Regions from separate parts of the Pseudomonas sp. TMW22091 genome, predicted to be linked through region 4. Evidence: riboswitches for the same ligand, from Rfam matches in the RefSeq annotation. Region 4 holds a riboswitch; each other region holds the start of a gene.

Region 1 (8,068 bases), on a different contig from region 4:
GGCGTGACGCCGGGATTGTGTTGCCGCTGACGAAGGCTGCGATCGAGCGCGCAGCGGTCGCAAAATCAGACCACTCGCAATGTCAGGATTTACGACGGCTTCGCCGCCGGACGCAGCCTGCGGCAGCTGCTACAAAGTTCTGCGCCGAGTCGCTGACGTAACCTGTAGCCGCTGACGAGGAACGAAGGCTGCGATCGGCGATGCAATCGTCGCAAACGCGATGAACTCGGTATTACTGATAGATCGGATGTTCGCCGCCGGACGCAGCCTGCGGCAGCTGCTACAAAGTTCTGCGCCGAATCTCTGGCGTAACCTGTAGCCGCTGACGAGGAACGAAGGCTGCGATCTGCGATGCAATCGTCGCAAAGGCGATGAACTCGGTATTACTGATAGATCGGATGGAGTGGTTTGCGACGGCTTTGCCGCCGGACGCAGCCTTCGTTCCTCGTCAGCGGCTACAGGATTGATGTGCTACATGATCACAATTGAACAGGTCACTTCAACCGACGTCCCGCAAACGCGGGACTTTGTGCTAGAGGCCCGTGCCGCGCTGTTTCCCAAGTTGAGTGCCAGCGGTATGCCTGCCGATCTGGCTCATTTTGAACAGACCTATCTTCAGGGCGAGGGCTGCTTTCTGATTGCGCGTCAGAGGGGTCGCATCGTCGCCTCGATTGGCTATGTGCCCTATGACCATCGTTTCGCACAACTGGATTACCGAGGTCTCAAGGTGGTTGAGGTGGTGCGCTTGTTTGTGCTCCCGCAGTGTCGCCGTTCAGGGGTAGCGAGAGCGCTCTACGATGCATTGAAAGCCCGTGCAGTCGAGGCCGAAGTCGAGCTGATGTATCTGCACACCCACCCGTTTCTGCCTGGCGCCATCGAGTTCTGGCGTCGACAGGGTTTTACCGTAACGGATGTAGAGGACGATCCGCTCTGGCAAACGACCCATATGCAGTGCCGTTTGCCATAGCCCGTCAGAAACGGCCGGTTAGCGGGTATTCAATGGCCAGGCGAATCTGGTCCGTGTCCAGTTCCGCTTGCGCGGTATTACCTCGATGAACGTTGTGCCGCAGTGAAATGACGGCCCCCTTGGCGCTACCGCTTTGCACCACATAACGCGCCTCCAGATCACGTTCCCAGTGTTTGCCATCCTTGCCATAACCTAAATACGCATAGCCGCCTTTGGGGTCTACATGGCTGCCGTCGATATGGCTGCCACGCACATAGGCTGCGCTGAACACCAGCCCGGGCAGGCCCCACGGGGTCATGGCCAGGTCGTAGCGAGCTTGCCACGATTGCTCGTTTGGCCCGTTGAAGTCAGACAATTGCACGGCATTGGTGATAAAAATTGCGCCCCGTGTCACGTAGTCAAATGGCGTGTCGCCGTGCACTTTCTGGTAGCCGAGGCTGAAGTTATGTGGGCCGTGGGCGTAGGTGCCAAGCAAACTCCAGGTGGTGTTGTCGATAGTGCCTGACAACGCCTTGCCTTCATCGGTGGTGCGATACAGGTTCAGATTCAGCGAAAGGGACTGGTTGTCATTGATGGCCTGACTGAACACGGTGCCCAGGTACTGCTGGTTCCAGGTGTCTTCATAACGAGACGTGTACAGGCTGGCCGTAAGATTCTTGGCCGGGGTGTAGACCACTCCGGCAAGGTCAAATGCATCACCTTTTGGCCCGTTCGAATAGTTCACCACAAAGCCCTGATTGTGGCTGCTGGCGTTGCGGTCAGTGCTCTCGGTAAAGTGCCCGCCAACCATTTTCAGGGCATTGAACTCGTTGCTGGTAACAAATACGCCGGTGGCTGTCTCGGGCAGCAGACGGCTGTCGGACGAGCTGAACACCGGGGTTTTGACGCGCTGCTCACCGTAAGACACCACCGTGTTGGACAAGCGCAGCTTGACCGCTGCGCCGCCCCGGCCGTAATTGTCTTTGGGGTAGCCGTCGTTATCCAGCCCCAGCAGACGGGCCTTGCCCGCACGGCCGCCACCGCTGTCCAGTTTTAGTGCCAGATAGCCGTGAGCATCAATACCGACACCGATAAGCCCTTGGGTAAAACCTGATTGCAGAGTGCCCATTAATCCGTAGGCCCATTCCTCGGCATACCCGTTGCGCTCGGAGCGTGGCTTGTAGGCATTGCGTGAGCCACTGTTGCGGGCACCGTGGCGATATTCGCGATGGTCATACACCGTGCGGTTTAGCACGCCCCAGGTGCTGTCTTCGATAAAACCCTTGGCTTGCTCCTGTGCCGACTCAGCCAATGCCAAGGGGCTGGCAAGGGTCAGCAGTAGCGCGGAGCGTGAGTAGAGGCCGGTCATTGAGCCGCCTGCTGTTTATGCAATGCAGCGGTCATGCGGTCCAGTGCACGCTTGGGCAGGGTTGCGGGCAGTTGGGGGGCTTGCGCGGCCGGTTCGCCGACCTGAATCAGCATCACCATGCCCATGGCCAGGTGCGGAATGCATTGGATGCCATAAAGCCCCGGGACGGTAAAAGTCTGTTCAATTTCCTCGTTTATTTTGCCTTTGAACGCTTGCGCCCCTTCAGGCAGTAGCTCCGGCAAAGTGGCGGCGTTATGGCCGCTCTGTGTGGCGACGAACTTGACGGTATCGCCGGGCGCTATCTGTAAGTAATCCGGCTCATAGACCATGCCGGCTGTTGCGCTACGGGTGAGCATTTTCACTTCATGGGTTTGGGCCAACGCAGATGAACAGAGCAGGGCAGCACTCAACAGCACAACAAGGGAAGAAATACGCATCGTGGTTTATCCATAAAAGGTTCAAGAGGGGCGCAAACGCAGAATCTTGGCCCCGTCAAAAGGGTCCGTTAAATAATGGGCGTGCACGCCAAATGTGGCGTGCACGCGTTGAGGGGTCAGCACATCACAGGGTTTGCCCAGAGCCACCAGATGCCCCCGTTCCAGCACCGCCACCCGGTCGCAACTCAGTGCCTGGTTAAGGTCATGGAGAGCGATCAGTGTGGTGACGGACAACGTCTGCACGGTCTTTAAAATAGTCAGTTGATGCAGGATGTCCAAATGGTTGGTGGGTTCGTCCAGCAGCAGAATGTGCGGGCGCTGGGCCAAGGCCCGGGCAATGTGAACGCGCTGACGCTCGCCGCCCGAAAGATCGCGCCAAATCCGCTTGCGCAGGTGGCTAACATCCACATCGCGCAGCGCTTGCTCGACGATGGCAGTGTCTTCGACCGACCAGGGGCGCAGCGCCGACAGCCAAGGTGTGCGGCCCAGTGCAACGGCATCGAACACACTCAGCGCGTCGTGGGTATCGGCCTGTTGCTCGACCACGGCCAGTTGCTGCGCAATACACCGCCGGGCCATTGCCCGCAGTGGCTGTCCGTTCAACAGCACCTGGCCCTGACTGGCTGGCCGTAGATTGGCCAGCAGCTTGATCAGGGTCGATTTACCCGAACCGTTCGGGCCGACAATGCCCAGCGTCTCGCCAGCGCGAACCTTCAGATTGATACCCTTTAGCAGCACGCAATCGCGCACCGCGTAACTCAGGTCGTGGCAACTCAGCACCGTACGCTCATCCGTCATCGGGCACTCCTGCGGCCTATCAGTATCAACGCAAACACCGGTGCGCCCACCAGTGCGGTGACGACACCGACGGGGATCACCTGCCCCTTGATCAGGGTGCGCGAAAGAATGTCTGCCGCGATCAGAAACAAGGCGCCACCCAGTGCGCTGGCAGGCAACAGCCGGCCATGGCCCGTGCCCAACAGCAGGCGCGCTGCGTGGGGGATTACCAGGCCGACGAAACCGATGGAGCCGACAATGGACACCATCACGGCCGTGATCAGCGCCGCACAGCTGATCAGCAGGAACTGCACGCGGCGCACCGGGATACCCAGTGAGGCGGCGGAATCACTGCCAAAGGCAAAAGCATCCAGCGCCCGGCGATGCCACAGGCACACCGCCAGCCCGGCCACAGCCACGGGTACGGCCAGCCACACCGAAGGCCAGCGCACGCCGCTGAGATTGCCCAGTAACCAGAACATAATGCCGCGCGCCTGTTCGGCACTGGCCGATTTGGTGATCAGAAAAGCGGTGATGGCGTTGAACAGTTGTGAGCCCGCGATGCCAGCCAGGATGATTTGGCCGGTTCCGCTGGCGGGGCCGCTGGCACGGGCCAGCAAAACCACCAGTGAAAAAGCGGCTATGGCGCCAGCAAATGCCCCCACCGACAAGCTGATCGCCCCGGCACCCAAGCCCAGTAAGGCAATCAATACTGCACCGGTTGAAGCGCCGGCAGAAATGCCGAGCAGATAGGGATCGGCCAGAGGGTTGCGCAACAGTGACTGCAGCACCACCCCGCAGGTGGCCAGCCCGGCACCGCAGGCGGCCGCGACCAGCGCACGGGTCAGTCGGTAGTTCCACACAATGCCTTCATCGATCGGGTCCAACACGTACCCGGCGCCCCACATCTTGTTGGCCAGCACTCGTACAACCACGCCCGGCTCAATGGCGGTTTCACCAATGGCTACCCCGGCAAGGATGGCCAGCACCAGCATCGCCAGGGACGCACACCAAGGCATCAACCTCACACTCATTGGGCCGCGTTGCTGTTATGAATAGCGTTTGCCAGTGTTTCAAATCCATCAAACAGTCGCAGGCTGGCCTGCATGGCGTCAGCATCGAGAATGATGATGCGATTGTTTTTGACCGCATCCATGTTGCGAGTCACTGGATCAGAGCGCAGGAATTCGAGCTTTTTCTGATAGTCGTCCGCGGGGAAGCGACGGCGATCCATGCGTGCAATGACCACAAAAGTCGGGTTGGCCTTGGCCAGGGTTTCCCAGCCAACCGTTGGCCATTCCTCGTCGGACTCCACCACATTGCGCACGCCCAGCGTATTGAGCATAAAGTCAGGGATGCCCTTGCGACCCGCCACATAGGGGTCGATGTCGAGGTCTGCGCTGGAAAACCAGAACAGCGCGCTGGTGTGCTTCAGGTCTTTGCCCTTGATCGAAGCCAGGGATCTTTCCAGACGCGCGTTGAGCACTGCGTTAAGTTCTTCACCGCGATCCTGTACATCGAAAATCTGCGCCAACTGACTGATGCTTTTGTACAGGCTGTCGATACGGAAGGGTTGCAGGCGTGTGCCATCAGCACCGACCAGATTGTCTTTGCCTTCGCAATCCGAGGGCATCAAATAGGTCGGGATATTCAGCTCATGAAACTGCTCGCGAGTGCCGACCACGCCTTGTGGGCCGACCATCCACTCCAACTGCACGGCGACCAGTTCAGGGCGCTTGCCAATCACTGCTTCGAAACTGGGGTCGTTGTCTGCCAGCCGCTCAACCTTGTCGTTCTGGGCCTTGTACTGGTCAGAGACGTCGTTGAACCATAGAGATGTGCCGACCAGCTTGTCGCCCAACCCCAAGGCATAGAGCATTTCAGTCCCGGCCTGGCCGATGGTCACGGCGCGTTGCGGGGCATGCTGAAATGTCAGCGCGGTGGCACAGTTTTCTATCGTCAGTGGATAGTGGGTGGGGGCGGCCTGAGCCAGGGCAGGCACGCCCAAGGCGGTGGCAAGTGCGGCAACGCGGAACAGCAGCATGATGCAATCTCCATTTGGATCGTACACAGAGCGGGAGCGTACGGCCTGGAAACACATCGTTGAGCACGGATTTTTCAGCCGGGCAAGGACGGTCAAGTGAATGACACGCGCAGCAAAGATGTCCTTCCCGGGCACCCCGCCGGTCAGTAGGTGTTGCTGTGCCGGCAGGTCTCCTGACTGATGCTTCATCGCCCGGCTCCAACCTTCCCGGGGGTGACCCAGTGGCGTTCAAGGAGCAGGCTCAGCACCTACAGTTGCGGGGGCAGTTCCGTTTGGCGCTTTGACAGCACCTCGGATTCCCTTTTAATCCCGTTGGGGGACCGGCGGCGGCATGTTAGACGAACACGTCGCGGATAGGGGAAAAACTCATTGTCAGAAGTATTTCAGCCATGACACATCTCGACGCCGGTTTTTGAGTGCTGCAAACCAGCGCACGGGCACGTAAAGCGCCGCAGCCAGCAACACAGCCATCAGCCAGACGGTGACGATACTGTCGAATCCAAAGTAACTGCCCTGATTAAGACCGAACACCGCGACGCCGATCAGATAAATCATTTTCAAGGCGTATAGATGGAGCAGGTAAAAGAACATGGGCGCCGCTCCAAACACCGCGAGGGTGCGAACCCAGGCACGTTGCTGCGCTCGCTCAAAGGCCAGTAACAGCAGCAGGCCTGCACCCAGCGTCAATGCCAGGAACAGCAGGGAAGGCGGGTACTTGGTGATGTTGAAGAAGCTCATCAGGGTGGCCAGCCAGTGTTCGTGGTTCACCCACGCAGCCTCGCCATACCCATTGAATAATCGCAACAGCACAAAGCCGAGCAGGGCGCCCAGACCTGCCCGCAACAGGTATTGTTGACGCTGGCTGGCCGAGGCGCTGCGTGCGAACCACGGGCCCATGCAGTACCCCAACGTGATCACACCTATCCATGGCAATAGCGGGTACGACGTGCGCAGTCGCAGGTTCTGCGAGAACTCGATCCAGCCGCGATCATGCAGCATCGCCCACGGCACATGCAGGGCTGAACCCTGCGGGAAATGGACTGAATCGAGCAGGTTGTGCCCGCCAATAATGATCAACGCCACTAGCAACAGCAGAGGGCGCGGCAACCATACCAGCGCCGCCAAAGCCATCATGCTGACGCCAATGGCCCAGATCACTTGCAGGTAAATCACTGTGGGGGGGAATTGAAAGGTCCAGGCGAAGTTGACCAGCGTGAACTCCAGCACCACCAGAAACAGCCCGCGCTTGAACAGAAAGGCCGAAACGTCGCGAGTGCCCTGATATTTTTCGCCGAACAGGTACGCCGAAAGGCCCGTCAGCAACACGAATACTGGCGCGCACAGATGAGCGAGGGTGCGGCTGAAAAACAGGCCGGGGTCGGTGAGTTCAATGTTCATCGGGTCTGCGACCTGGCGATGTAAAAAGAATGTTTCGCGCACATGGTCCAACAGCATAAACAGGATCACCAACCCGCGAAGGGCGTCGATGGACAGCAAGCGCTGGCTTGAAGGCGGGGCATGGAGAGTGGTTGTCATTAGAGGGTCACAAACAAGGGGAAGGCGGAAAGACTGTTACCTTATAACATCTCAGATGCGATTGTCATCCCGTTATCAGCGATGCAGGAAATGGATAGCGATGCGCAGAAATCGGCTAGAGGCATGCAAACCCCCTCCCTATGCTGCTTAAACCTGCACGTGCAGCGACCACAATAAAAACAAGAGTGACGACGCCATGCGAGAGATAGACGTTCATCAGGTGATTGATAACGCACGTTTTAGCCGCTTCCACGGCTCAGTGGTGGCGCTGTGTGCGCTGCTACTGATTTTTGATGGCTACGACCTGCTCATTTTCGGCGTGGTGCTCCCGTCCATCATGCTGGAATGGGGGCTAACCCCCTTGCAAGCGGGTGCACTGGGCAGTTATGCGCTGTTCGGGATGATGTTCGGGGCATTAGTGTTCGGCACGCTGGCCGACAAAATCGGGCGCAAAAAAGGCATCGCGATTTGCTTCTTGCTGTTTTCCACCGCCACCTTGGTCAATGGTTTTGCCAGCAATCCGACGGAGTTCGGCCTATGTCGTTTCATCGCCGGTTTAGGTTGCGGCGGGCTGATGCCCAATGCCGTGGCGCTGATGAGCGAGTATGCGCCCAAGCGCTTGCGCAGCACGCTGGTGGCAATCATGTTCAGCGGTTACTCACTGGGCGGTGTGCTTGCGGCGGGGGTGGGTATCTATTTGCTGCCGCAGTTCGGCTGGCAGTCGATGTTTTTTGCAGCAGTGGTGCCGCTGTTGTTGCTGCCGGTGATTCTCTGGCTGTTACCAGAGTCCGTGGGCTTTCTATTGCGTCAGGGGCAAACCGGAAAAGCGCGACGCATCCTGCAAAAAATCGACCCGGCACTGGCAGGTGGCGAGCATGACACCTTGTTCATGGCAGATACCAAGGGGAGGGGGGCTGCTGTTCTGGAACTGTTTCGTGACGGTCGGGCCCTGCGTACGC
Region 2 (8,068 bases), on a different contig from region 4:
GCCGCCACGCTTCAGCGTGTTCGGCGTAGCACGGCGACAGCACGCCAACCTTGCCACTGCGGCGCAGACGCGGCAGCAGTTGTATCGCACATTGTGAACCTGGCACGGGCAGCACGTTCGGCGCGCCGTAGTAAGCACAGGCGGCGTGCTCCAGACCGTCATCGGTTTCTGGCAAGCGCGCCCAGGCACGTTCGGGAATGTCGGGCACGGCAAATGGCCAGGGAGCCAGACCGCTGGACAAGTCCAGCCAGTCCGACTCGGCAATGCCGTAATGAAGGACTGCCTGACGTAAACGGCCACCGTGTTCAAGCATAGAATTCACTCCCCACGCACAGAATCAATAACCATAACCACACGCCGCGCTGCACCAGTTGCCAGCCCCGGTCAATGGCGTCGGCGTCGGCAGGCGCGCCTTCACCCAGTTGCGGGCGCTCATGCAGCTCACCGTGGTAAATCGCGGCGCCGCCCAGTTCAACCGCCAAGGCACCCGCGCCCGCAGCCATAACCGGGCCAGCGTTTGGGCTGTCCCATTTGGGCGCTTGTGTATGCCAGCACTTGATGGCGAGCCTGGTTTTACCCAATACGGCGTAGGTCAACGCCACTAACCTCGCAGGAATATAGTTCAGGAGATCGTCAATACGCGCCGCCGCCCAACCAAAACGTTCAAAGCGCTCATTGCGATAGCCCCACATGGCATCCAGCGTGTTGCTTAGACGATAGAGCACCACACCCGGCGCACCGGCCACGACAAACCAGAACAACGCTGCGAACACTGCATCGCTGCCGTTTTCAAGCACCGACTCAGTGGCTGCACGAGCCACCTCGTTGGCGTCCAGCTCACTGGTCTGGCGACTGACCAAGTAGCCAACTCGCGTGCGCGCTTCCTCCAGATCATGGCTGCGCAATGCCTGAGCCACCGGTTGCACGTGCTCACCGAGGCTGCGCATACCCAGCGCGCAATACAGCGCCACAATGTCCACCAACCAACCGATGTAAGGCAGCCATGAAAAGGCGGTTGCCAGCACCGTCAATGGCAGCACCGCCAGCACCCAAGCCGTTACGCCATGACTGCGCCAGCCACGTCCGCCGGAGTTGAAGCGCCGTTCAATGCGCTCGCACATACGGCCAAACGCAACCAGCGGATGCCAGCGCTTGGGTTCTCCGAGCAGCGCATCCATCGCCACCCCGGCCACGCACAGCAAGGCCACACTCATGCACTGACTCCCCAATAATTCTCATACACCAACTCGCTGAGTGGACGTGCTTGCGCCCACCCTTCCAGCACCAGCATCGGCGCCGGGTAAAACGCTTCGACAGGCCCCAGGCAGAGCACAGCCAGAGGCTTGGCACCTGCGGGTAGACCCAGCAGGTCCGCCAGCGCTTGAGGCTCGAACAAAGAGACCCAGCCCATGCCCAGCCCTTCGACGCGGGCCGCCAGCCACAGGTTTTGAATGGCGCACGACAACGACGCCATGTCCATTTCCGGCAAGGTACGGCGGCCAAAAATATGTTTGTCGCGGTCATCCATCAACGCAGCCACCAAGACCTCGGCGCAATCGTTGATGCCTTCCACCTTGAGCGTCATGAACTCATCGGAACGCTCTCCCAACGCCTCAGCGGTACGCACTCGCTCCTCCTCGACCAACGCTTGAATCTTGCCGCGCAAAGGTCGATCGGTGATGCGGATAAACCGCCAGGGCTGCATCAGCCCTACGCTCGGGGCCTGATGCGCCGCTTCAAGTAAACGCGACAGCAGTTCAGGTGCCACACTGCCGCCAATGAAGTGGCGCATATCGCGGCGCTCGGCAATGGCTCGGTAAACAGCAGCCCGCTCTAGGGGGCTAAATGCATTGTTGCTCATGACACCTTCACGGCGCATGGCGCAAACAACGCGGCAATGGCCTGGGGATTGGACGGAAAGTAAAAGTGCACATAAGACGCAGTCATGCGCCCATCGCGATACACCGCTTCAGCGCCGCGCCCGCCATTGGGGCTCAAGCCCCGGGCAATGGGTTCAAGTTCGGTACTGGTCAGCGAGTGATGGTAGGTATGACCACGCAGCAGCCCTTCAGGCAGTTCGACGGCTTGCAATGCCAACGCCGCCAGACGTTTTTGCATGGTTGCCTCACCGGCCAGCAACCCCACCAGCTCAGCACGCTGGCCCTCTACGTCGGTCAGGGCATTGAGCAGATAAAGCATGCCACCGCATTCAGCCAGCAAAGGCTTGCCGCTGGCATGGTGGGCCCGAATGGCTTCCAGCATCGGGTGATTGCGCGACAGCTCAAGGTGATGCAACTCGGGATAGCCGCCGGGTAAATACAGACTGTCCGCTTCCGGCAATTGAGTATCGCGAATCGGTGAGAAGAACAGCAATTGAGCGCCCATTTCTCGCAATAACGCCAAGCTTGCGCCATAAGTGAAGGCAAATGCTTCGTCACGGGCTACCGCAATACGCACACCCGCCAACAGAGGCTCAACAGCAACAGGTTCAGGCGCATCAAACGTCACCGCGGGTGGCAGCGCTACCTCGCAGGTACTGGCCAAGGCATTGGCCGCCGCGTCAAGGCGGGCATCCAGGTCATTCAGCTCGCTGGCTTGTACCAAGCCCAAATGACGACTAGGCAATTCAATGCCGGTCTCTCGGGACAGCGCGCCATACCAACGCAAACCCTCAGTCAAACTGCCTTCCAGCAATTGCGCATGGCGCACCGTACCCACCCGGTTGGCCAGCACCCCGGCAAAAGGCAAGTCAGGTTGATAACGCGCCAGCCCCAAAGCCAAAGCCCCAAAGGTCTGGGCCATGGCCGTACCATCAATCACACCCAACACCGGCACCCCGAAATGCCGGGCCAGATCGGCACTTGAAGGCGTGCCGTCGAACAGCCCCATCACGCCTTCGATCAGGATCAAGTCGGCCTCACCAGCGGCTTCCCATAACAGACGGCGGCTTTCCTCTGCACCCACCATCCACAAATCCACCTGATACACCGGCGCACCACTGGCACGCTCAAGGATCATCGGGTCGAGAAAATCCGGGCCACATTTAAATACTCGAACCTTACGCCCCTGATTGCGATGCAAACGGGCCAAGGCGGCGGTAACGGTGGTCTTGCCCTGACCGGAAGCCGGTGCGGCGATCAATACCGCCGGGCAATGACGCGACTCTCTCATGCTTCAACACTCACAATTCGATGCCTTTCTGGGCTTTGATACCGGACTGAAAAGCGTGTTTGATCACGCCCATTTCAGTCACCGTATCGGCCAGATCAATCAGTTCAGGTTTAGCGCCACGGCCTGTGACCAGTACATGCTGCATCGGCGGCCGGGCTTGCAGGTCGCTCAATACTTGCTCAAGGTCGAGATAACCGTGCTTGAGCGCAATATTCAGTTCATCCAGCACCACCAGTCCGATGGCCGGATTGCGCAGCATTTCGCGGGACACTTCCCACGCAGCCTCGGCGGCAGCGATGTCACGCTGGCGGTCCTGGGTTTCCCAGGTAAAACCTTCGCCCATAACGTGATACCGCACTTGCTCAGGGAAGCGGCGGAAGAAAATTTCCTCGCCGGTGCTGTTGCGGCCCTTGATGAACTGCACCACGCCGCACTGCATCCCGTGACCCATAGCCCGAGCCAGCATGCCAAATGCTGAGCTGCTTTTACCTTTGCCATTGCCGGTCAATACCAGCAGCAAGCCGCATTCGTTTGGCGAGCTGGCAATGCGCTCATCCATAACTGCTTTTTTGCGCAGCATACGCGCCAGATGACGTTCATCACGTTCAGGGGATTCATTCATGGCAGCTCTCCGTTGGGGCTGAATTAAGCAAACGGGAGGCGGGGGAAATTGGTCACAAATCACACTGCATCGCCCGCCGCGAGAGTGCTGGATGAATCAGGCCGGTCTCCGGGCTCACAAGCGGGTCGCTCATTAATAGAACAACCCTTGACCGCACGCCTTCCCGTGACTGTTCACAGTGGCACTTTGTGCAGTTTTCACTCATTTACCGTTGCGGGGGCAGCGCCGGGATCGTGATGGCTGTGGCTTTCACAGTCACCTTCACCGGCTTCCCTGTTTCACTCGGCCAACCAAGGGTTGCAGAGCACCTGAAACAAGCCGCGAAGGTTAGAGGGTTGGGGGTGGAGCGTCAATTGAAGCCATGGACACCCCAACCTAAAACGAGATTTCCGACGTAATACACGCGCCAGATTAGTTGTCAGCTACAGTTTAAAAAGAACGTAGGAATTATCTCTTAGATCAAGCCTATGTCAGAGAAAGTTGACCCGGAATCCTTATCTCCCGTGATCGTCGCTTGCATTGATGATCAAGAGGATCACCAATGAAAGACTCGAAGGTTAGCTCTAATAATGAAAACTCTTCCGAGGGCTCAACCTTAAAGCGTTTCAAAACCTTAACAGATTTAGGCCAGTCGTTGGACACCCCCCTGTTGACTGAAGGATCTAAGAGAACGGGTCCGACAACAGGAATTTATCCGGTTAATGTGTTAGCGATGACACCCCATTCACAAGCCGCAGTACCTGGCCCCACAGAGGTATTCACTGAAGATTCAGACTTCGCCAATGAGATAGATACAACGCAAAACGAAGTGCCTGCCCTGCAAGCGCCTCAAACGCCTCAAACGCCTACAACATCGACCTTTGCGGCGCACCTTCAGGAAAATATTAAGCCAAAATTAGAACAGTGGCGCGAATACAACAAAATCAATAAAAACAAGATCCCCGACGAAGCCATTATCAAGCGCTCTAAAATTGAGGCACTTATTCAAACCGTCACTACAGCATTATCCATTTTCCATGGTCACCCTACTCTGCTTGACATCTTACACTTCGCCAATCGGATAGCCGTTATTTCCGAGCAAGAATGGAAGTCAGTTCAAGAAGCATCGATGAATGAGACGTTAATGGCTTTGAATAAAACCATTAACGCCCTTGAACAGGCAGCAAAGTCGCTGCAAACCACACACAACGACACATTGGCTTATTGGGAGGAATATGAACATGAACAACGTGAAACCCTCAAAAAGACATCGGCTGTTCTAATAATAGAACACATGCTGGGCTCACTGGACAAAGCTGATACTGCGTTTTCCGAAAAGGTAGACGCATCCGTTGAGCACGCCTTCAACCATGGGACTGTGGCATTTAATAATGAACTCGACACCCTGCTGCTGAAAAAAGTGAAGCTTCACAAATCAGAACGTTTTATTACCTTAGAAGAAAAGTCAAAGCAGGCCACTAAAGCTGCACAAAAAGCATTTAATTACTCACTGCACAAACTTCCAACACTCAAAGAAAAAACACAAAGTTCGCGAGCAATACAATACATTATTCCGGAACTATTTTCAGAATCGGGCCGTGCATTGAAAAGTGCTGCTGCTGATTTTGACAAAGCCCAATACGCCCTAAAAAAATCTGAAAGCACCAGCAATAAATTGATAAGAGCCGCTTATACAATGGGTAAAAAAACAGGCTCATTATTAAAATCAACCATTGAACTGATGGAGGAAGGTATCGTAGAAAGAGTGATATCAACGGTAGGAGATGCCTCCCACGATACGCTTGACTACACACGCACCAAGTTGCCTTCACTGGCAAAAAGGGGCGTTTACAGCCTTCAGATATTAGGACTAAGTGCATTAAAAAACTGGGGAGAATCAGTAACCCCCTCAAGTGAAGACAGTATTAATTTTGATGCCACACTGAGTGTCACGCCGCTCGAAATACTGGCCGCGACACAAGATCTTCTTGTGGTCACACAGAAAATGCTGGCCTCCGCGCATGAAGCGAGTAAAACAGTAAAAGCCTTAGAAAAAAAACAAGAGCCCACAGACAGCGAGATAAAAAAACTTCCCAACACACTAAGTCGGGACTTTAAATTGGCCACGCCACTAGAACAACAACTTAACGTTTTGACTCAGCACGCTATTCAAGCCGTCATGGAAATAGAAAGAGAGGCCTTAACAAAAAAAAGCCTCGAATCAAATTCTAAACTCAAAGACAAAGAGAAGAGTATTTCAACGCTGGAAGAGGCTAAAACAGCAGCGCTGCGTGTAGCACCGCACGTACAGACGCACACGTCTGATGAAGCGTTCAAGGCTTTAATGGATGCTACGCTGGCGGATATAGACCCACGATACAAGCGTGGGGCCGAGCGCAAACTGATTTCACTTTCAAACACTATCAAACCCGCCGCGAAGCTCTTATTCGAAGCCGCGACAGACCTTATGAATACTGCAAAGCTGCCAACTGAAAAAGAAACTCAACTAGAGGTGATGATTTCAGCGCTTAAGAATGTGGAGAATAAAACCCGCGACGTTAAGGCCACAATAAAACTTGCGCTGACTCAAATGACAGGTTCTGCACTGCATAATTATTCACACCGAGGGCTTCTGGCGAAAGACATTGGTGAATTTATTGCTTCAGAGAAAGCCGCCTATTTGAAAAACAATCCTGGTACAGATTCGGATATTGATGGCGCAGTAGAGCAGATGCTTAGCAAATTACAATCAGACCTGACTACCCCTGAAGACAGCCAAGGGAAAGTGCTCGGCAAATGGATTAAAATGGCTGTAAAGGACGCAGAGAACGACGACATATCATGGCCTGCATCCCTCGAAGCCATCTTGAATCAACACCCTAAAATAAAACAATATTTGCATGAATGGGGCGCCAAGAAGTTTAACTATAATTTACTTCTCGGCATGGTATCGGCTACGGCGCAAGACAGTGCCCGCACACTGGAACGTTTAGTCTCAATACACCCCAATAGAAATCTGTTGAGCCCCCGTATGGCTTATTTAAAAGTCTTACTGGCGCCTTTGACCATCGGCTTAGTTATACGGGGTCTTGGACAAGCCACCCGAGTCGGTGAAAACCCACAATCGGCTATCAAAAAATTCCTCAAACTTGAAGCCGGAAAATTAGCCTTCAGGTTGTTCACCAGTGTACTCCCTTCCGCAGCCATTACCGCCTTGTCGGGAGCTTTAACCTTGAGTGGCTTTTATAAGGGCGGAAAATTTAACGAAGAATACCTTGAGCAAGCTAAAAAAAGAATGAACTTAAACTTAGTCTCGGCAGGTATTGAACAGCCTTTTATGCTGCTTAAAACGCACTATTTAGCTCAAACCCAACAATATTTCTCTCCCGTTGAAAACATACCTGAGTCATCAAATACGCCTTCGTTCGATATGCAGGCAATTGATGATCTTGCCAACGACATGGATGTGAAGATTGAAGACACCGATGCTCAGCCCCTAGAAACTGATACCCATGAGGATTCTTCATCGTCACCTGCAGCCAACACAGACAGAACTCCTCGTACAAAAAGATCGGTAAACCCCACTGGCAATACTGATTTACGCGCTAATGATGACGACACAAAGACTGAGCCACTCACTCAAGATCGAAACCAAAACCGAAACCGACTTACTCTGCTCATGAGGTCTATAGATAAAATAAAACAAGACATATCCCGTATAAAAGAGGAAGAAGCCCCTGAATCTGAAATCGATAAAAAACAAAAGGAATTAAATCGTATTGAACAGCAATTCGCATCATTCAGTAATAGCCTTCCGACGGAGCTCGTTATTGAAACGAAGCGTGAGTATATTAAAGCCAATCTCTATGCACTTAATAAATTAGAAGAAATGAAGGCCTATTATCCTAAAGCTGTGAACCGCGTCTGGAATAATTTCGATCCTTACCAAAAAGTTAATTTCTCTTTTTCCAAGATTGACCCTGACAATCCAAGCAAGCCTATAATTTACAGAGGCCAGGCTGATCTAATTGACTTCTTTAATGGAAGAGCAAAGCAGCGAATGATCAGTTTAAATTGTGTCGACCCCTTCATTTTCGAAGGATCACAGGCACGCACAGCTGAAGTTGTCAACGAACTAAACAGTGGCAGTGGCGATTACACGCCAGGCCAATGGAGCAAAAATAAAGCGTTGAATAGCCTTGTGACACCAGATGATAAATCCAAAGATCTTATCCGCCCGAAATCAACGGATGTGGTCACCGTTAAAGTTTATACAGATGCAACCACTTTCAAGTA
Region 3 (8,068 bases), on a different contig from region 4:
GCGCAGAGCCGGTGATGTTGGTGCGCTCACCTACGTTGACGAACAGCGAGTTGCGATCAATGGTGAACGGCTCCAGGCCCGACAGGCGGCAGGCCTTGGGAATGTCCGGGATCTGGCGCGGTGCATAACCGGCCACGGCGTTGGCGATGGCCTGGATATGCCCTGGCGTTGTGCCGCAGCAGCCGCCGACAATGTTCAAAAAGCCGCTTTGGGCGAACTCTTCAATGACCTTGGCGGTTTCGGACGGCAGTTCGTCGTACTCGCCGAACTCGTTGGGCAAGCCTGCGTTGGGGTGCGCCGAGACGTAGGTGTTGGCCTTGTTGGACAGTTCTTCCAGGTAGGGGCGCAGCTCGCTGGCACCCAGTGCACAGTTCAGACCCACCGAAATCGGCTTGGCATGGCTGACCGAGTTCCAGAACGCCTCGGTAGTCTGGCCGGACAGGGTGCGGCCGGAGGCATCGGTAATCGTGCCCGAAATCATGATCGGCAGCTCGATACCCAACTCTTCAAATACACCTTGAACGGCGAAGATCGCGGCTTTGGCGTTGAGGGTGTCGAAAATGGTTTCGATCAGGATCAGGTCGGCACCGCCTTCGATCAGGCCTTTGGTGGCCTCGGTGTAGTTCTCCACCAGTTCATCGAAGGTGACGTTGCGGTAACCGGGGTTGTTGACATCCGGAGACAGTGAGCAGGTGCGGCTGGTTGGCCCCAGAACGCCCGCAACAAAACGAGGCTTGTTTGGCGTCTCAAGGGTTTTGGCATCGGCCACCTTGCGTGCCAGACGTGCGCCTTCTACGTTTAGCTCGTAGGCAAGGGCTTGCATGCCGTAGTCGGCTTGAGAAACCTGAGTGGCGTTAAAGGTGTTGGTTTCGAGAATGTCGGCGCCAGCATCCAGATAGGCCTTCTCGATAGAGCCAATAACGTCCGGGCGTGTAAGGACCAGCAGGTCGTTGTTGCCCTTGATATCGCTCGGCCAGTCAGCGAAGCGTGTGCCACGATAGTCGTGTTCCTCCAGACGGTAGCTTTGGATCATAGTACCCATGCCGCCATCGAGAATCAGAATGCGCTCTTTGAGGGCTTGCTGAAGTGCTTGGAGACGAGCGCTGCGGTCAGACATAGGACTACCTGTTTAGAGCCATGCAAAAGATGCCAAAGCATAACAAACCTGCGTGGTATTTGATCACTCGCCGATTTACATGAATTTTGCTCATGTTTAGGCGGGCGCTCCATGGGTAGAATTGCGACACTCTAATATCAGGACAATGGCACATGTTTTTTCGCCTACTCACCGGCGCCGTGACGCTGGTGATGTGCAGTACAACGTTTGGGCAGGTCCCGCTCGTCAGCCCGGCTATTTCGTATACCCGAGATATTCAACCGATCCTTACTGAAAAGTGCGTTGCCTGCCACGCGTGCAACGACGCTGCCTGCCAACTCAACCTCGGCAGTGCCGAAGGGGCTACACGGGGGGCCAGCAAAGTTCCGGTTTATAAAGGTGACAGGACCACCCCGGTGCCGCCGACGCGGATTTTTTATGATGCCAATGGCCCGACTGAGTGGCGTAACAAAGGCTTTTACTCAGTGCTCGATGCTCAGGGCGCACAAGCGGCTCTTATGGCTCGCATGCTGGAGTTGGGGCATAGCGCACCGTTAACGCCTAACGCCAAACTGCCTGAAGAAATCGTGCTGGGCCTCAACCGTGAGAACTCATGCCCGGCACCGGGTGAGTTCAATGCCTACGCACAAAGCCATTCCAAAGAAGGCATGCCGCTGGCAGTGACCGGGCTGACAGATCAGCAATACAGCACATTGCAGGGCTGGCTGGCTGCAGGGGCTCCTGTTGATCAAAACGCTATCAAGCCAACGGCGGGCGAAGCCGCACAGATTGCCGAGTGGGAAGAGCTATTCAATCGTCCGGGCTCAACCGAAGCGCTGGTCGCGCGCTGGTTATACGAGCACTTGTTTCTCGCGCATGTTTATTTGGACAACGGCGTACCGGGCCATTACTTCCAGTGGGTACGTTCGCGTACGCCCAGTGGCCAGCCTGTCGATCTGATCGCGACACGTCGTCCGAACGATGACCCGGGCACTACGTTTTACTATCGCCTGATGCCCGTTCAGGGCGTGATTGTGCACAAAACCCACATCACCTATCCGATGGGGGAGCGCAAACTGGAGCGTGTCAAAGAATTGTTTTACAGCGGTAATTGGCATGCCTCGCGTTTGCCTGGCTATGGCCCGCGCGGTCGCGCCAACCCGTTTGAAACCTTTGAAGCCATTCCAGCCGTGGCGCGATATCAGTTCATGCTCGATAACGCTGAATACTTCGTGCGGACCTTCATTCGCGGGCCGGTCTGCCGTGGGCAAATTGCTACGGACGTGATTCGTGACAACTTCTGGGCGGTGTTCCAGGAGCCCGCGCGTGATCGGTATGTGGTGGATGCCGCGTATCGAGGTGAAGCAACGCCTTTGTTGGCGATGCCCGGCCAGATCGACGACGTTGGCAGCATTATTACCCTGTGGCACAACTACCGCGACAAACGTAACGACTATGAAAAGTTACGTCAGGACGCGTATGCGAAAATGCCACCGCCCAGCTGGTCGACACTGTGGGCGGGTAACGATAATGCCTTGCTGACCATCTTCCGCCACTTCGACAGTGCCAGTGTCACCAAAGGTCTGGTGGGCGAGGTGCCGCAAACCCTGTGGCTGTTTGATTATCCCTTGCTGGAGCGCACCTATTATCAGTTGGCGGTCAACTTCGATGTGTTTGGCAACGTGTCCCACCAAGCGCAAACGCGTTTGTACTTTGACTTGATTCGCAACGGCGCCGAGGTCAACTTCCTGCGTTTGATGCCGGCGGACTCCCGGGCCGCGATCCTCGGCGACTGGTATCAAAACAGTGGCAAGCTGAAAATGTGGATGGACTACCAGAAAATCGACACGGACACCCCGACCGGGATGAAGCTCGATCCGGTAGACCCCAAGCGTGACTTTGCTCTTAAGCTGATTGAGCGCACCGGCACACTGAACGCTCGCCCCGATCCCATCAACCGTTGCACGGGTGCTTACTGCTCGCGGCCCAATATCGCTCGGGAGTTCCAGTACGCAGAACAGTCCTTGAGCCGATTGACTTCGCGTCCGGCTGCGGGGCTGGTGGTCATCAATCAACTGCCGGAAGCGACCATGCTGCGCATCGAAGGCAGCGATGGCAAGCGTGAGATGTACAGCATGCTGCGTAACCGCGCGCACACCAACGTGGCGTTTATGCTGGGCGAGGAGTACCGCTTGCAACCGGGGTTGGACACTCTGACCATCTATCCGGGTGTGCTGAGCAGCTACCCCAACTTTATGTTCAACATCCCCGCGGGTGAGGTTGAAGCCTTTGTTCAGGCGATGGAGAAGTCCCAGGATCAAGCGTCTTTCGATGCCATTGTCGAGCGTTGGGGCATTCGTCGCAGCAATCCCGAGTTTTGGCAGTACTTCCATGATATTGGCCAGTACATCAATGAAACCGACCCGGTAGAGGCGGGCGTGCTGGACATGAACCGCTACGAAAACCTGTAATTCATGACCCGTGGGGGCGGATTTCCTGACAAAAATACTAGGACTTTGTCAGGCGCCCCGATTGGCGTAAACTGCCCCCATGTCTGTGAGGAGATTCCATGAGCGCCATAACGATTACCGACGCCGCCCAAGATTACCTGGCTGATCTGCTGTCCAAGCAGAACTCCCACGATATTGGCATTCGCGTCTTTATCACCCAACCGGGTACTCAGTACGCTGAAACGTGTATTGCTTACTGCAAGAAAGAAGAAGTGAAGCCTGAAGATACGGTTCTGGGCCTGAAAAGCTTTACGGCCTATATCGATCAAGTCAGCGAGCCGTTTTTGAAAGATGCCGTGGTGGACTACGCCACTGATCGCATGGGCGGACAACTGACTATCAAGGCGCCGAATGCCAAAGTGACAATGGTCAATGATGACAGTCCGATCAACGACCGCATCAACTACTACCTGCAAACCGAGATCAATCCAGGGCTCGCCAGCCATGGTGGTCAAGTTAGCCTGATCGAAGTGGTTGAAGATGGCATTGCGGTGTTGAAGTTCGGTGGCGGTTGCCAGGGCTGCGGCCAGGCGGATGTGACGTTGCGCGAAGGTATCGAGCTTACGTTGCTGGAGCGTATTCCTCAGCTTAAAGGCGTGCGTGACGTGACAGACCATTCGCAGAAAGAAAACGCTTACTACTGAGTTGCCTCAGTAAAAAAGCGTTCGCTGCCAGTTGCATGGAAAAACGGTGCCCCGTGAGCACCGTTTTTTTATGGGCGCCGTTTAAGGTTGCCCTCATTCACGGGCGATACACGTGGGCATGTCCGGCACGATAGAGTGACGAATCCGAGAACGTATCATTACCCAGTACCCGGCCTACCAGAATCAGGGCTGTACGGGTAAAACCCTTGGCCTGAACTTTCAGTGTAATGTCCGACAGCGTGCCGGTTACCCAATCCTGATCCGGCCAACTGGCTCTATGGATGACAGCGATGGGGCAGTCGCTGCCATAATGCGGAGACAATTCGCGAACGATGCTTTCAAGGTTTTTGACACCCAGGTGAATGGCCATGGTCGCTCCATGTTGCGCCAGACTGCTCAGTTCTTCTCCGGGCGGCATCACGGTTTTTTCCGCATAGCGTGTCAAAATGACGCTTTGCGAAATGTCCGGTAATGTCAGTTCTGCCCCCAGCAGCGCAGCACAAGCTGCCGTAGCGGTGACTCCGGGAATGATCTCAAAGGCGATGCCCAGCGCTCGCAAGCAGCGAATTTGCTCGCCAATGGCGCCGTAGAGGCTCGGGTCCCCGGAGTGCACGCGGGCGACATCGTGACCTTCGTCATTGGCGGTTTTGATCAACGCAATGATTTGTTCTAGATGCAACTCGGCACTGTTGATGACGCGTTCGGCGTGATGCCCCTGTAGTACCGCTTCAGGAACAAGCGAGCCGGCATAAATAATCACCGGGCAGCTACGGATCAGGCGCTGGCCTTTGACGGTAATCAGCTCTGGATCGCCAGGCCCGGCACCGATGAAATAGACAGTCATGGGAGTCTCTTGAAAGGGTCGTGATAGAGCTGTTCGTGAACATTGCTCATAGTGAGGCGGGGGATTATCGCGGCTTTTGCTCTGATGAAGCTAACGCAAAGGTAGCGGCTGATGATTTTTGCAGGGTAATCAACAGGCTGGCTGGCCATGTGCCGAGCTGTTCCGAAAGGGCCAAAGACGCGCTTTCGGCTATGCCAAAACACCCCGTATGCTCAAACGCTATTGTGGAGTGGTGGCTGAGCCTTGACGTGTACGGCGCCAATTGCTCGGCGCTGAATACCTCAAGCCTGAGATTGAGGTGTGCAGCCACTTGCAGTAACCCCGGCTCATGCTGTTTGGTGTCGATGCTGGCCAAAGCGCTGATCTCGCTGAGGCTGATGCCGGCTTTGCCCAGTGAGTGTTCTATCAGCGCGCGTAAATGTTCAGCGCTGCATCCTTGTCGGCAGCCAAGGCCAATCACCAGAATTGGCCCTGGGGCTGCCTCCCTCACGCTGAATACTGGCCGTCAGGTTTGCGACGGAACAACCAGGCGCTGATCACCCCCAACGCCAGCCAGAAAACGAAGTTGGTCAGTTGTGCGGCTATTTTAAACTGGGACTCAAGTGCTTGCGGTGCCAGGCTTGAGTGAACCAAAGGCTGGGGTGCGCCAAAGATATGCGGCACCAGCAAAATGGCAACCCCAAGTACCTTGAGCGCCCAATGTTTGCCGAAGACCAGCAGGGCAATGCCCACCGCTGTGGATGCGGCCGTGGTGACCCACCAAAGCTGGCGTTGCAACAAGTCGGCGGCGGCAGTGCCCGGCAGTTCCGGCGGCAGTCCCATTGTTGGAGCCAGACAGAACACTGCATACCCCGCCAGCCCCCAGAGCAGGCCCTGAGAAGTGCGGGTGGGGGCACGCAAGGTATACAGGCCCGCCAGCATCAAGGCGAAACCGACTGCAACCACCAGATTTCCACCTGTGGTGGACAGCACGCGCTGCCAGCCATCTTCCGGCTCCCAGGCCTCGGCATCATGCTCGTGGGCGGGCATGTTCATGTCAGCGTGGTCATGGGTTTCGCTTGCTGCCGGTTTTTCAAAGGTTTCTGCTTGCAGAATCAGTGGGGCAACCCAAAAACTTTGCAGCAGTGTCAACAGCAGGGCTGCCAATAAGCCGGTGAAACCCGCGGTTTGAGCGATACGCTTAATCATGGCAGGCACTCTCAATGGCACGGAAATGCAGAGCTGTGACGGGTGTCATGGGCTGCGTTGTGAACCGCATCGATGTGTGAGAAACCAGCAAAATAAACGAGGAAGGCCCCCAGCACGGCGGCGCTGACAGCGGCAACGATGCGTTGGCTTTGCGTGGTAGGAGTAGCAATGGCATGGGTGCTGCTGGTGCGAGTGGACATGGCGCTTGCCTCGGGGCTGGCAGCGGGCATGAGAGCGCAAGAAAACCCCGCGAACGAGGCTCGCAGGGTTCAACAGCGCCCGCCCACCGCGGGTTTGTTATTCAAAAAGAACCAGGCCGGTCTCCGGGCTTGCGAGGGGCTCAAAGGGCTTGAGCCTGTAAACATCTCCTTCCCACGCACGAGGCGCAGTGGCTTTGATGTTTCTCTCGCTTACCGTTGCGGGGGCAGCGCCGGACTTGTCAGCCAATAAATGCCTGACGCACCGGTTTCCCGTTTCACCCTGTGAAGGGCACCTGATACAAGGTGCTTAGGAAAGCACAGCTCTGCGGGGCAGGTCAAATCAAGTCAGGGCAAACCTCAGGATCAAGAATACTTTTAACCTTGTCGCGTAACTGATCAATGGAAAAGGGTTTGCCGATCAAATACACACCATCGGAAAGCTCCAGTGTTTCGGCCAGGCCGCTGGCAACCAGAACAGGCAAGTTTGGACGCAAGTGCCGGGCTTTGCCTGCCAGTTCCTGACCGTTGAAACCGGGCAGGCTAAAATCGGTCATCAGCAGGTCTATGCGCTCGTCCAGATTCTCAAGAGAAACCAGAGCCACTTCAGCGCAATCAGCATCAATTACGTTGAACTCCAGCTCTTCAAGCACGTCTACGATCAGCATTCTGACAATGCTGTCGTCTTCAACCACAAGGATCGTGGAGGTTGTTGCGGGCATAGTCATGATCTCTTCAAGAATTTGAACGTTGGGCTCATTCAGTACCGCTTGAGTCTCAACAATGTGGGCAAGAATAGCCTTGTGAAGGTTTAAATTGAATTATTTTGTACGAAATTTCTCTCTTGTCTGTAAGAAGATGGAACTGCTCGCCGCTTATCCTGCAAACTCTCGTTTTTGCCTCCAGTACGGACTCGACACATGAAATCCCCCGCATCCATTGATGAGCGAAGCTTTCGCAAGCTTTTAAGTCGAAACGTAGGCTTGCCCTTGGCCGTTGGCGTGCTCAGTGCCGTGCTATTTGTGGTGATGATCAGCTATCTGTTGTCGGTGATCCGCTGGGTCGAACACAGTGATCGTGTCATTAGCAACGCCAATGAAGCCGCCAGGCTCACGGTTGACCTGGAAACAGGGATGCGTGGCTACCTCATCACCGGAGACGAGCACTTTCTTGACCCTTATGTCGTTGCCAAGCCGCAAATAGTTGCGCAATTACAAAGCTTGCAAGAACTGGTCAGTGATAATCCGCAGCAAGTCGATCGACTCAAGCGCCTTGAAGCTTTGCAGAGAGAATGGGCGCTGTACGCACAGTCAATGGTTGATTTGAGTCGTCAGAACGGTGATTACAAAGCCGCGGTGCAGTCCGGCAGAGGCAAACGTCTGACGGATGAGATACGTAAGGAATACGAAGAGTTCATTCAAACAGAGCAGCAATTGCGGGTGGCCCGCAGTGATCAAGTCAGCCAGACGACCGTCATCAGCATCAGCCTTTACCTGATATTTATCCTCGGCCTAAGCGGGTTTCTGGCCTATGTAGGACGTCGTGATTTAGTAAACCTTTCAAATAGTTACAACGAAAACTTCGAGTCG
Region 4 (8,068 bases):
ACGCCTGCCGCGAAGCACCGCTCGGTAATCAACGCCAACGATTGCTCATCCAGTTCGATGCCTTGTAAACGTTCACGTGCTTGCTGGCAGCGTTCAGCCAACGCGGCTTGCTCGGGCGCCCACTGTGCGCAAAAGGCGTGCGGGTCGGCATCAAACTGCAAACGACGGCGAATGATAGCGGCACGTTCTGCCGGTGGCGGCTGCCCGATCATGGCGACGTTAAGGCCAAAACGGTCCAACAGCTGTGGGCGCAGCTCGCCTTCTTCAGGGTTCATGGTGCCAATCAAGACAAAGCGCGCCGTATGGCGATGTGAAATGCCATCGCGTTCGACCACGTTTGTACCGCTGGCGGCTACATCCAGCAGCAGATCAACCAAGTGGTCAGCCAGCAAGTTGACTTCATCGACATACAGCACGCCGCCGTCTGCTTTGGCCAGCACGCCAGGTGAGAACTGCGCTTTGCCTTGGCCAAGCGCTGCGTCCAGATCAAGGGTGCCAATCAAGCGCTCTTCGGTTGCGCCCAGCGGCAAGGTGACGAACTGGCCGCTGGCGAGTAAGTCTGCGAGGCCCCTGGCCAGCGTGGACTTGGCCATGCCGCGCGGCCCCTCAATCAGCACACCGCCGATTTTCGGGTCAATCGCGGTCAAGCACAGCGCAAGCTTTAAATCGTCGGCGCCGACTACCGCGGATAACGGGAAATGCGGGATGTCAGTCATTTGGATGTTCCGAAAATGGTTTAAATCGCCTCCCCTCACCCTAGCCCTCTCCCGGAGGGAGAGGGAACCGATGGGGGAATATTGAAGATTTATGCTAGGTCAGTCCCCTCTCCCTCTGGGAGAGGGCTAGGGTGAGGGCCGGCCGTAACCTCAATCTTCCTCTATATCGAGCAAAAGATTCTCAAGCGCCTCTTTATACTCCCCCGGCTCACTCCACAGTCCACGCTGCTGGGCTTCGAGCATTCGTTCAGTCATATCACGCAACGCATGCGGGTTGTGCTGCTGAACAAACTCACGCGTTTGCGGATCGAGCAAATAGGCATCGGCCAGCAACGCGTATTGGTGGTCATCGATCAAATGGGTGGTGGCATCAAAGGCAAACAGGTTGTCCAGCGTCGCCGCCATTTCAAAGGCGCCTTTGTAGCCGTGGCGCTTAACCCCGTCAATCCACTTGGGATTGGCCGCCCTTGAACGAATCACCCGGTTCAATTCTTCTTTCAGCGTACGGATTTTGGGCAAGTCCGGCTGGCTGTGATCGCCGTGATAGCTGGCCGCCTGTTCACCGCTCAAGCTTTCGACCGCTGCCAGCATGCCACCCTGAAACTGGTAGTAATCGTTGGAGTCGAGCAAGTCGTGCTCACGGTTATCCTGATTTTGCACCACGGCCTGCACCTGACTCAGGCGCTGAGCAAACTGGCCACGGGCGGCGGTGCCTTCATCACTGGCGCCATAGGCATACCCGCCCCAGTTCAGATACACCTCGGCAAGATCATCTCGACTCTGCCACAACCGGCCATCAATTGCGTTTTGCACGCCCGCGCCATAGGCACCGGGTTTTGCCCCGAAAATGCGCCATCCCGCCTGACGTGCCGCCAGTTCCGGGCTCAGTCCTTCGCTTTCAAGTTGCGCACGCTCGCTGCGTACTTTCGCCGCCAGCGGGTTCAACTCGTCCGGTTCATCCAGCGCTGCCACCGCTTGCACCGCGGCATCGAACAAACGGATCAGATTGGCAAACGCGTCCCTGAAGAACCCGGACACGCGCAAGGTCACATCCACTCGCGGTCGATCCAGCAAGCTGACCGGCAAGATCTCGAAGTCATCGACCCGTTGACTGCCCGTCGCCCACACCGGGCGTACGCCCATCAAGGCCATCGCCTGAGCGATATCATCGCCGCCGGTGCGCATGGTTGCAGTGCCCCACACCGACAGGCCGAGCTGGCGCAGGTGGTCGCCGTGATCCTGCAAATGGCGTTCGAGAATCAGGTTGGCCGACTGAAAGCCAATCCGCCAGGCCGTGGTCGTGGGCAAATTGCGCACGTCCACAGAAAAGAAGTTACGCCCGGTGGGCAATACGTCGAGCCGACCGCGACTGGGCGCACCGCTAGGGCCCGCAGGCACAAAACGGCCGCTCAAGGCATCCAGCAAACCCTGCATTTCCGCCGGGCCGCAGGCATCCAGACGAGGTGCAACCACCGTCAGCAAAGCGTCAAAAATCGAGCGAACATCCGCCCATTCATCGCTGTCAGGAAGTTGCAGTTCACCCAGCAACGCTTGTTCGATCAACTGCGCGGCGTACAACTCAAGGCGTTCACGGCAGTCCCCGGCGGTGCGCCACAACGAGTCGCAAACGGCTTGCAGCTCGGGTGGTTGTCGCGCTGTCCAGGGTTCGGCCAACGCACAGTCAAGCGGGTCAAAGCCCAGTTCAAAGGCTTTGGCCAGCGCGCGCAATACACTCGACTGCGCTCCCCGGCCATCGCCCCGCGGAATACGCAACAGGGCCAGCAAGGTGTCTATGCGCAAACGCCCGGCAGGTGATTCACCGAAGATATGCAGACCGTCACGGATTTGTGATTCCTTGAGATCACACAAATAGGTGTCCAGCCGAGGCAGCCAGATAGCCGCATCGGCGTCACTGTCGAGTTGTTCGTCAAGTTGCAGTTCGCGGTCGATTCGGGTTTCACGTACCAGATTGAGAATGTCGCGCTGCAATTCACGGGCACGGCGCGGGTCCAGCAGTTGTGCTTCGTAATATTCGTCGGCCAGCAGTTCAAGGTCACGCAAAGGCCCGTAGGTTTCAGCCCGGGTCAGTGGCGGCATCAGGTGATCGATAATCACCGCTTGCGTGCGACGCTTGGCTTGCGCACCTTCGCCGGGGTCGTTGACGATAAACGGATAAACGTTGGGCATCGGCCCAAGGATTGCGTCCGGCCAACAGTGCTCAGACAACCCGACGCCCTTGCCCGGCAACCATTCGAGATTGCCGTGCTTACCCACATGCACCACTGCATGAGCGCCGTAGGTGTGACGCAACCAGAAATAAAACGCCAGATAAGCATGCGGCGGCACCAGATCCGGATCGTGATACACCGCGCTGGCATCGACCTGATACCCCCGTGCCGGTTGAATTCCGACAAAGGTCAGGCCAAAACGCAGACCGGCAATCATCATGCGCCCGTTCCGGAACATCGGATCCTTGTGCGGCTCACCCCAACGCTCGGTCACCGCCTGCCGATTGGCCTCGGGCAAGGCATTAAACATCGCCTGGTACTCATCAAGCCCCAGACTTTGCAGGCACGGACGCAGATCGAGGTTGTCCAGATCGTTGCTTACCCCACCCAGCAACTGCGCTATCAACTCGGTGCCGCTGTCTGGCAACGGGCAATCAAGCGGGTAACCTTCCATTTGCAATGCCCGCAAGATATTCAGTGCTGCGGCTGGCGTGTCCAGACCGACGCCATTGCCAATGCGGCCATCACGGGTCGGGTAATTGGCCAGAATCAGGGCGATGCGCTTGTCTGCATTGGCCACCCGGGCCAGCTCGACCCAGCGCCGCGCCAATTCAGCGACAAAATCCATGCGTTCCGGTTGCGCTCGATAGCACACCACGTCCGACTGACTGCGCTCACTGCGCCAGGCCAAATCCTTGAAGCTGATCGGGCGGCTGATGATCCGCCCGTCCAGCTCAGGCAGCGCAATGTGCATGGCCAAGTCTCGGGGGCCGAGGCCCTGCTCACTGTCACGCCAGCCGGGTTCGTTATCCTGAGCGCAAATGGCTTGAATCACCGGAATATTGCGCCGGAACGGACGCAGGTGCGGCGCCTCCGGGCTGGACTGCGCAAAGCCGGTGGTATTCAGAATGACACCCGCGTCCACCTCATCCAGCAGGTCCTGGACCACGGCCAAACAGCCCGGTTCTTTGAGGCTGGCGACAGCAATTGGCAAGGGATTGAGTCCCGCTGCCTGCAAACGCTGGCAAAACACATCGACAAACGCGGTGTTGGCCGCTTGCAAGTGAGAGCGATAGAACAACACTGCGGCCACGGGTTGCCCGGCCAGCCAGTCGGCTTGCCAATGGGTGAGCTGCGGGCTGGAATGGGCCGGGTGGTAGATCGCGGTACGCGGCAGGGTCTGTGGTTCGTCCCACGTATAGTCACGCCCCAACCATTGGCTGGCCAGGCAGCGATAGAGTTGCAACGCGTTATGCCGCCCGCCCTGACGCAAAAAATGCCAAAGCCGTTCGCCCTGTTCGGCCGGCACGGTGCTCAGACCGCTGAGTTCCGGGTCGGGACGATCATCGCCCGGTACCAGAATCAACGTAACGCCGCGTTCCGCCAGCTGCACGAGGCGCTCAATGCCATAGCGCCAGTAGCCAATACCACCGTGCAATGACAGCAGTATCACCTTGGCGTGTTGCAGCACCTGATCGACATAAAGGTCGACCGAGGCATGGTTTTGCACCTGCATGGGGTTGGCCAAACGCAGGCTTGGATAATCTTCAGGCAACTGCTGCGCCGCTTCGGCCAGCAGTGCCAGGCTTGAATCGCCACTGCACAGGATCACCAGCTCGGCGGGTGTCTGGCCTAAATCGGCAATGTTATCGTCCGATACAAAGCCACCGGGCTGAGTCCTGAGCAAATGCATGGCTTATACGCTCAACGCTGTACGCAAGGTGGATTCGAGCAATGCGGCGTCAAGGTCTTGACCGATCAATACCAGCTTGGTGTTGCGCGCCTCATCGGCGCCCCAGGCACGGTCGAAGTGTTTGTCAAAACGTGTGCCCACGCCCTGAATCAGCAACCGCATCGGCTTGCCCGGGATCGCGGCGAAACCCTTGACCCGCAGAATGCCGTGCTTAACCACCAGCGCGGTCAAGGCGTCCATCAACAGGCGCTCTTCGGCTTGCGGCAGTTCGATGGAGATGGAATCAAACGCATCGTGGTCGTGATCGTCGTGGTCATCATCGCCATCGTGATGATGGTCATGGTGGCTGTGACGGCCATCAATATGGTCTTCAGAACCCGCGCCCAGCCCCAGCAATACATCCAGTGGCAAGCGACCGCTGCTGGCCTCAATGATTTTAACCGCCGGTGGCAGTTCTTCAGCGACTTCGGCGCGCACCTTGGCCAGGTCTTCAGGGCTGATCAGATCGGCCTTGTTGAGGATCACCAGGTCAGCACTGGCCAGTTGGTCAGCAAACAGTTCGTGCAGAGGCGATTCGTGGTCAAGATTTGGGTCAAGTTTGCGCTGGGCATCGACTTGATCCGGGAAGGCCGCGAATGTACCGGCCGCCACGGCCGGGCTGTCGACCACGGTGATCACGGCATCTACCGTGCAGGCGCTGCGGATTTCCGGCCACTGGAAGGCTTGCACCAAAGGTTTTGGCAGGGCCAGGCCAGAGGTTTCGATCAGGATATGGTCGATATCCCCACGGCGGGCAACCAGCTCGCGCATCACCGGGAAGAACTCTTCCTGCACGGTGCAGCACAAGCAACCGTTGGCCAGTTCATAGACCCGACCGTTGGCCTCTTCTTCGGTACAACCGATGGAGCATTGCTTGAGGATTTCACCGTCGATGCCCAACTCGCCGAATTCATTGACGATCACGGCAATGCGACGGCCTTGAGCGTTGTCCAGCATATGGCGCAGCAAGGTGGTTTTGCCCGAGCCGAGAAAGCCGGTGACGATCGTGACGGGAGTTTTGGCCAGTGTTTTCATCGGATGCCCTTTGGCAAAGCGGCGGGCATACGGGACGACATCGCGGGCCTGGGCACACGGGTTTTCGCCACCGGATCACCCCGCCCGGTTGAAGTAAAAATCTGTCACGAGGCAGGTCTCCTGGCTTACGGCTGGGCGTCAGCCAAAGGCTGAGCCCTACTCTGCGCCTTCCCGCGTATGACGCAGTGGCATTGCACAGTAATCGACCGTTTACAGTTGCGGGGGCAGCCGCGGCATACCGCGTTCCCTTCTTAGCTTCGCAGTGCGAAGAACCTCGAAAGCGCAAGGCTACGCAGTGCCATGTAACAGGTCAATGCCAGTCGGTATCGAGGGGCGCGTTGTGTTCTAATTGCCGCCTTTTTTCGTCCTCTGCGCTTCAAGGATCTGTCCATGCCGTCCACCCCGCAAACCCGCGTCCTGATCATTGGCTACGTGTGGCCCGAACCACGCTCCTCGGCGGCGGGTGGGCACATGATGCAGATTATCGAGAGCTTTTTGCAGGAAGGCTGGCACATCACCTTCAGCAGCCCGGCAGGGATTGGTGAACACAAGGCCGATCTGGCCACACTGGGCATCGATGAAGTGAACATCGAGCTGAATAACAGCAGCTTTGACGCTTTTATCACTGAACTGGCCCCCGACATCGTGCTGTTCGACCGTTTCATGATGGAAGAGCAGTTTGGCTGGAGGGTCGAGAAACACTGCCCGGGTGCATTGCGCGTGCTTGAAACCTCCGACCTGCAAAGCCTGCGTGACGCCCGCCAGCAACAGCTCAAGGCACGGCTCAAGCACAATCCCGAGCAAGATGACTTCAGCAGCCTGTTCGCCCCGGCCCCCCGCGAAACCTATGAGCACATAGCGGATGCGGATCTGGCCCAGCGAGAAGTGGCCGCGATTTACCGCAGCGACCTCAACCTGATGATTTCCGAGTACGAAATCGACTTGCTGGTGGAGCACTTCAACGTCCCCAAAGCATTGTTGCACTGGTGCCCGCTGATGGTCGACCACGTGCCGCAGACCTACGTGCCCTATGAACAGCGTCAGCACTTCCTGAGTATTGGCAACTTCCGCCACGCGCCGAACTGGGACGCGGTGTTATGGATGAAGACCCATATCTGGCCCTTGATTCGCCAGCAACTGCCCACCGCGCAACTGCATGTCTATGGTGCCTACACCCCACCCAAAGCCACCGCCCTGCACAACCCGGCCCAAGGGTTTCACGTGCTCAACTGGGCCGAAGATGCGCTGGCCGTCATGAGTAACGCCCGCGTTTGCATGGCGCCGTTGCGGTTTGGCGCAGGGATCAAAGGCAAAATTGCCGATGCCATGCTCTGCGGCACACCCAATGTGACCACGCCGGTCGGCGCTGAAGGCATGCACGGCGACTTGCCGTGGGCCGGGGCCATTGAACAGAGCGCCAGCGCGATTGCTGCCGCCGCGGTTGACCTCTACCAAAACCCGCAGGCCTGGCAGCAGGCCCAACAACACGGGCAGAAGCTGCTGGCTGAGCGGTACTTGCAGTCGAGCCACGGCCCGGCGCTGGTTGAACGCATCAAAGCCTGCCGCGCCGAGCTTGAACAGCACCGGCGCAACAACTTCACCGGGGCCATGCTGCGACACCACCAGCATAAAAGTACGCAATACATGTCGCAGTGGATCGAAGCCAAAAACCGCCTTCAGGATTGATCCCAGATGTGCAGCAACACTTGAGTGAAGGAAGGCTCAAGCACGCGGTTTCCATTACCGCTGAGATGATTGGAGTCGAAAAACATCGGCTTGCCCAATGGATCAAAGGCCGAACACTGAGTACCCGGGCACAGCAAAGGGAATGGGTCCCAGACTGTCAGGCCCGGATGCTCACGCGTTAACGCCGCCAAAAGCTTCATTTGCGCTTCACGTAAACGTAAAAGAGGTTCACGTCCTACCGTCATGCCTTGAGAGCACACCGGATTCATGCGGTTGAACCAGTCAGAACAGCGATTGGGCGGTGATTTGAACAGGGGTTTTGGCGCATCTATCAGGACATGTACATTGATGGCCTCTAACCTTGCCAAATCGGCTTCAGCAGAAGTTTTTGCGGCGGCAAGCCTCGCAGGGGTTTGCTCCTTCAGCATCTGACTGATGACCGCGGTCTGGCCAAGGGCCCAGTCCCGGTCTTGCAGTTCCGGCATCCGCAGTGACGCCAAAAAAACAATGTCTCCCGGCTTGGCCCGGGCTTCAATATCCTTGAAGTCCGCTTCACGACCGCGGGCACAGTTGGCCGGGTCGGCATCCTGCAGGGTCACCACACCACAGCCGCCCTGCTCGTACACCACCACTTTAATGCCCAGCTTGATGGCGACATTATTGAGCAGAGT

What was found. Region 4 has a riboswitch for cobalamin ahead of cobW (cobalamin biosynthesis protein CobW). Riboswitches for the same ligand answer to the same signal wherever they lie in the genome.
Region 1: it holds a riboswitch for cobalamin, as region 4 does, so the genes downstream of both, EQV93_RS06780 (ABC transporter substrate-binding protein) here and cobW (cobalamin biosynthesis protein CobW) in region 4, are expected to answer to the same signal.
Region 2: it holds a riboswitch for cobalamin, as region 4 does, so the genes downstream of both, cobO (cob(I)yrinic acid a,c-diamide adenosyltransferase) here and cobW (cobalamin biosynthesis protein CobW) in region 4, are expected to answer to the same signal.
Region 3: it holds a riboswitch for cobalamin, as region 4 does, so the genes downstream of both, EQV93_RS06970 (CbtB domain-containing protein) here and cobW (cobalamin biosynthesis protein CobW) in region 4, are expected to answer to the same signal.

The regions. Positions count from the first base shown of each region.
Region 1 is NZ_SCFI01000003.1:49,789-57,856, reverse strand. Features, by position in the region: gene EQV93_RS06805 (GNAT family N-acetyltransferase) at 476-967, shown strand; gene EQV93_RS06800 (OprD family porin) at 972-2,315, opposite strand; gene EQV93_RS06795 (pseudoazurin) at 2,312-2,752, opposite strand; gene EQV93_RS06790 (ABC transporter ATP-binding protein) at 2,774-3,550, opposite strand; gene EQV93_RS06785 (FecCD family ABC transporter permease) at 3,547-4,548, opposite strand; gene EQV93_RS06780 (ABC transporter substrate-binding protein) at 4,560-5,573, opposite strand; cobalamin riboswitch at 5,720-5,913, opposite strand; gene EQV93_RS06775 (DUF1624 domain-containing protein) at 5,946-7,109, opposite strand; gene EQV93_RS06770 (MFS transporter) at 7,306-8,068, shown strand, end outside.
Region 2 is NZ_SCFI01000001.1:61,485-69,552, forward strand. Features, by position in the region: gene cobD (threonine-phosphate decarboxylase CobD) at 1-313, opposite strand, end outside; gene cbiB (adenosylcobinamide-phosphate synthase CbiB) at 306-1,214, opposite strand; gene bluB (5,6-dimethylbenzimidazole synthase) at 1,211-1,861, opposite strand; gene EQV93_RS00310 (cobyrinate a,c-diamide synthase) at 1,858-3,171, opposite strand; gene cobO (cob(I)yrinic acid a,c-diamide adenosyltransferase) at 3,182-3,793, opposite strand; cobalamin riboswitch at 3,876-4,120, opposite strand; gene EQV93_RS00320 (hypothetical protein) at 4,335-8,068, shown strand, end outside.
Region 3 is NZ_SCFI01000003.1:88,623-96,690, reverse strand. Features, by position in the region: gene metH (methionine synthase) at 1-1,117, opposite strand, end outside; gene EQV93_RS06995 (fatty acid cis/trans isomerase) at 1,270-3,567, shown strand; gene nfuA (Fe-S biogenesis protein NfuA) at 3,666-4,250, shown strand; gene cobM (precorrin-4 C(11)-methyltransferase) at 4,348-5,094, opposite strand; gene EQV93_RS06980 (cobalamin biosynthesis protein) at 5,159-5,584, opposite strand; gene EQV93_RS06975 (CbtA family protein) at 5,581-6,282, opposite strand; gene EQV93_RS06970 (CbtB domain-containing protein) at 6,294-6,482, opposite strand; cobalamin riboswitch at 6,580-6,794, opposite strand; gene EQV93_RS06965 (response regulator) at 6,818-7,201, opposite strand; gene EQV93_RS06960 (response regulator) at 7,400-8,068, shown strand, end outside.
Region 4 is NZ_SCFI01000015.1:45,818-53,885, forward strand. Features, by position in the region: gene EQV93_RS20875 (ATP-binding protein) at 1-716, opposite strand, end outside; gene cobN (cobaltochelatase subunit CobN) at 867-4,637, opposite strand; gene cobW (cobalamin biosynthesis protein CobW) at 4,641-5,711, opposite strand; cobalamin riboswitch at 5,805-6,003, opposite strand; gene EQV93_RS20890 (glycosyltransferase) at 6,102-7,397, shown strand; gene EQV93_RS20895 (acyltransferase family protein) at 7,388-8,068, opposite strand, start outside.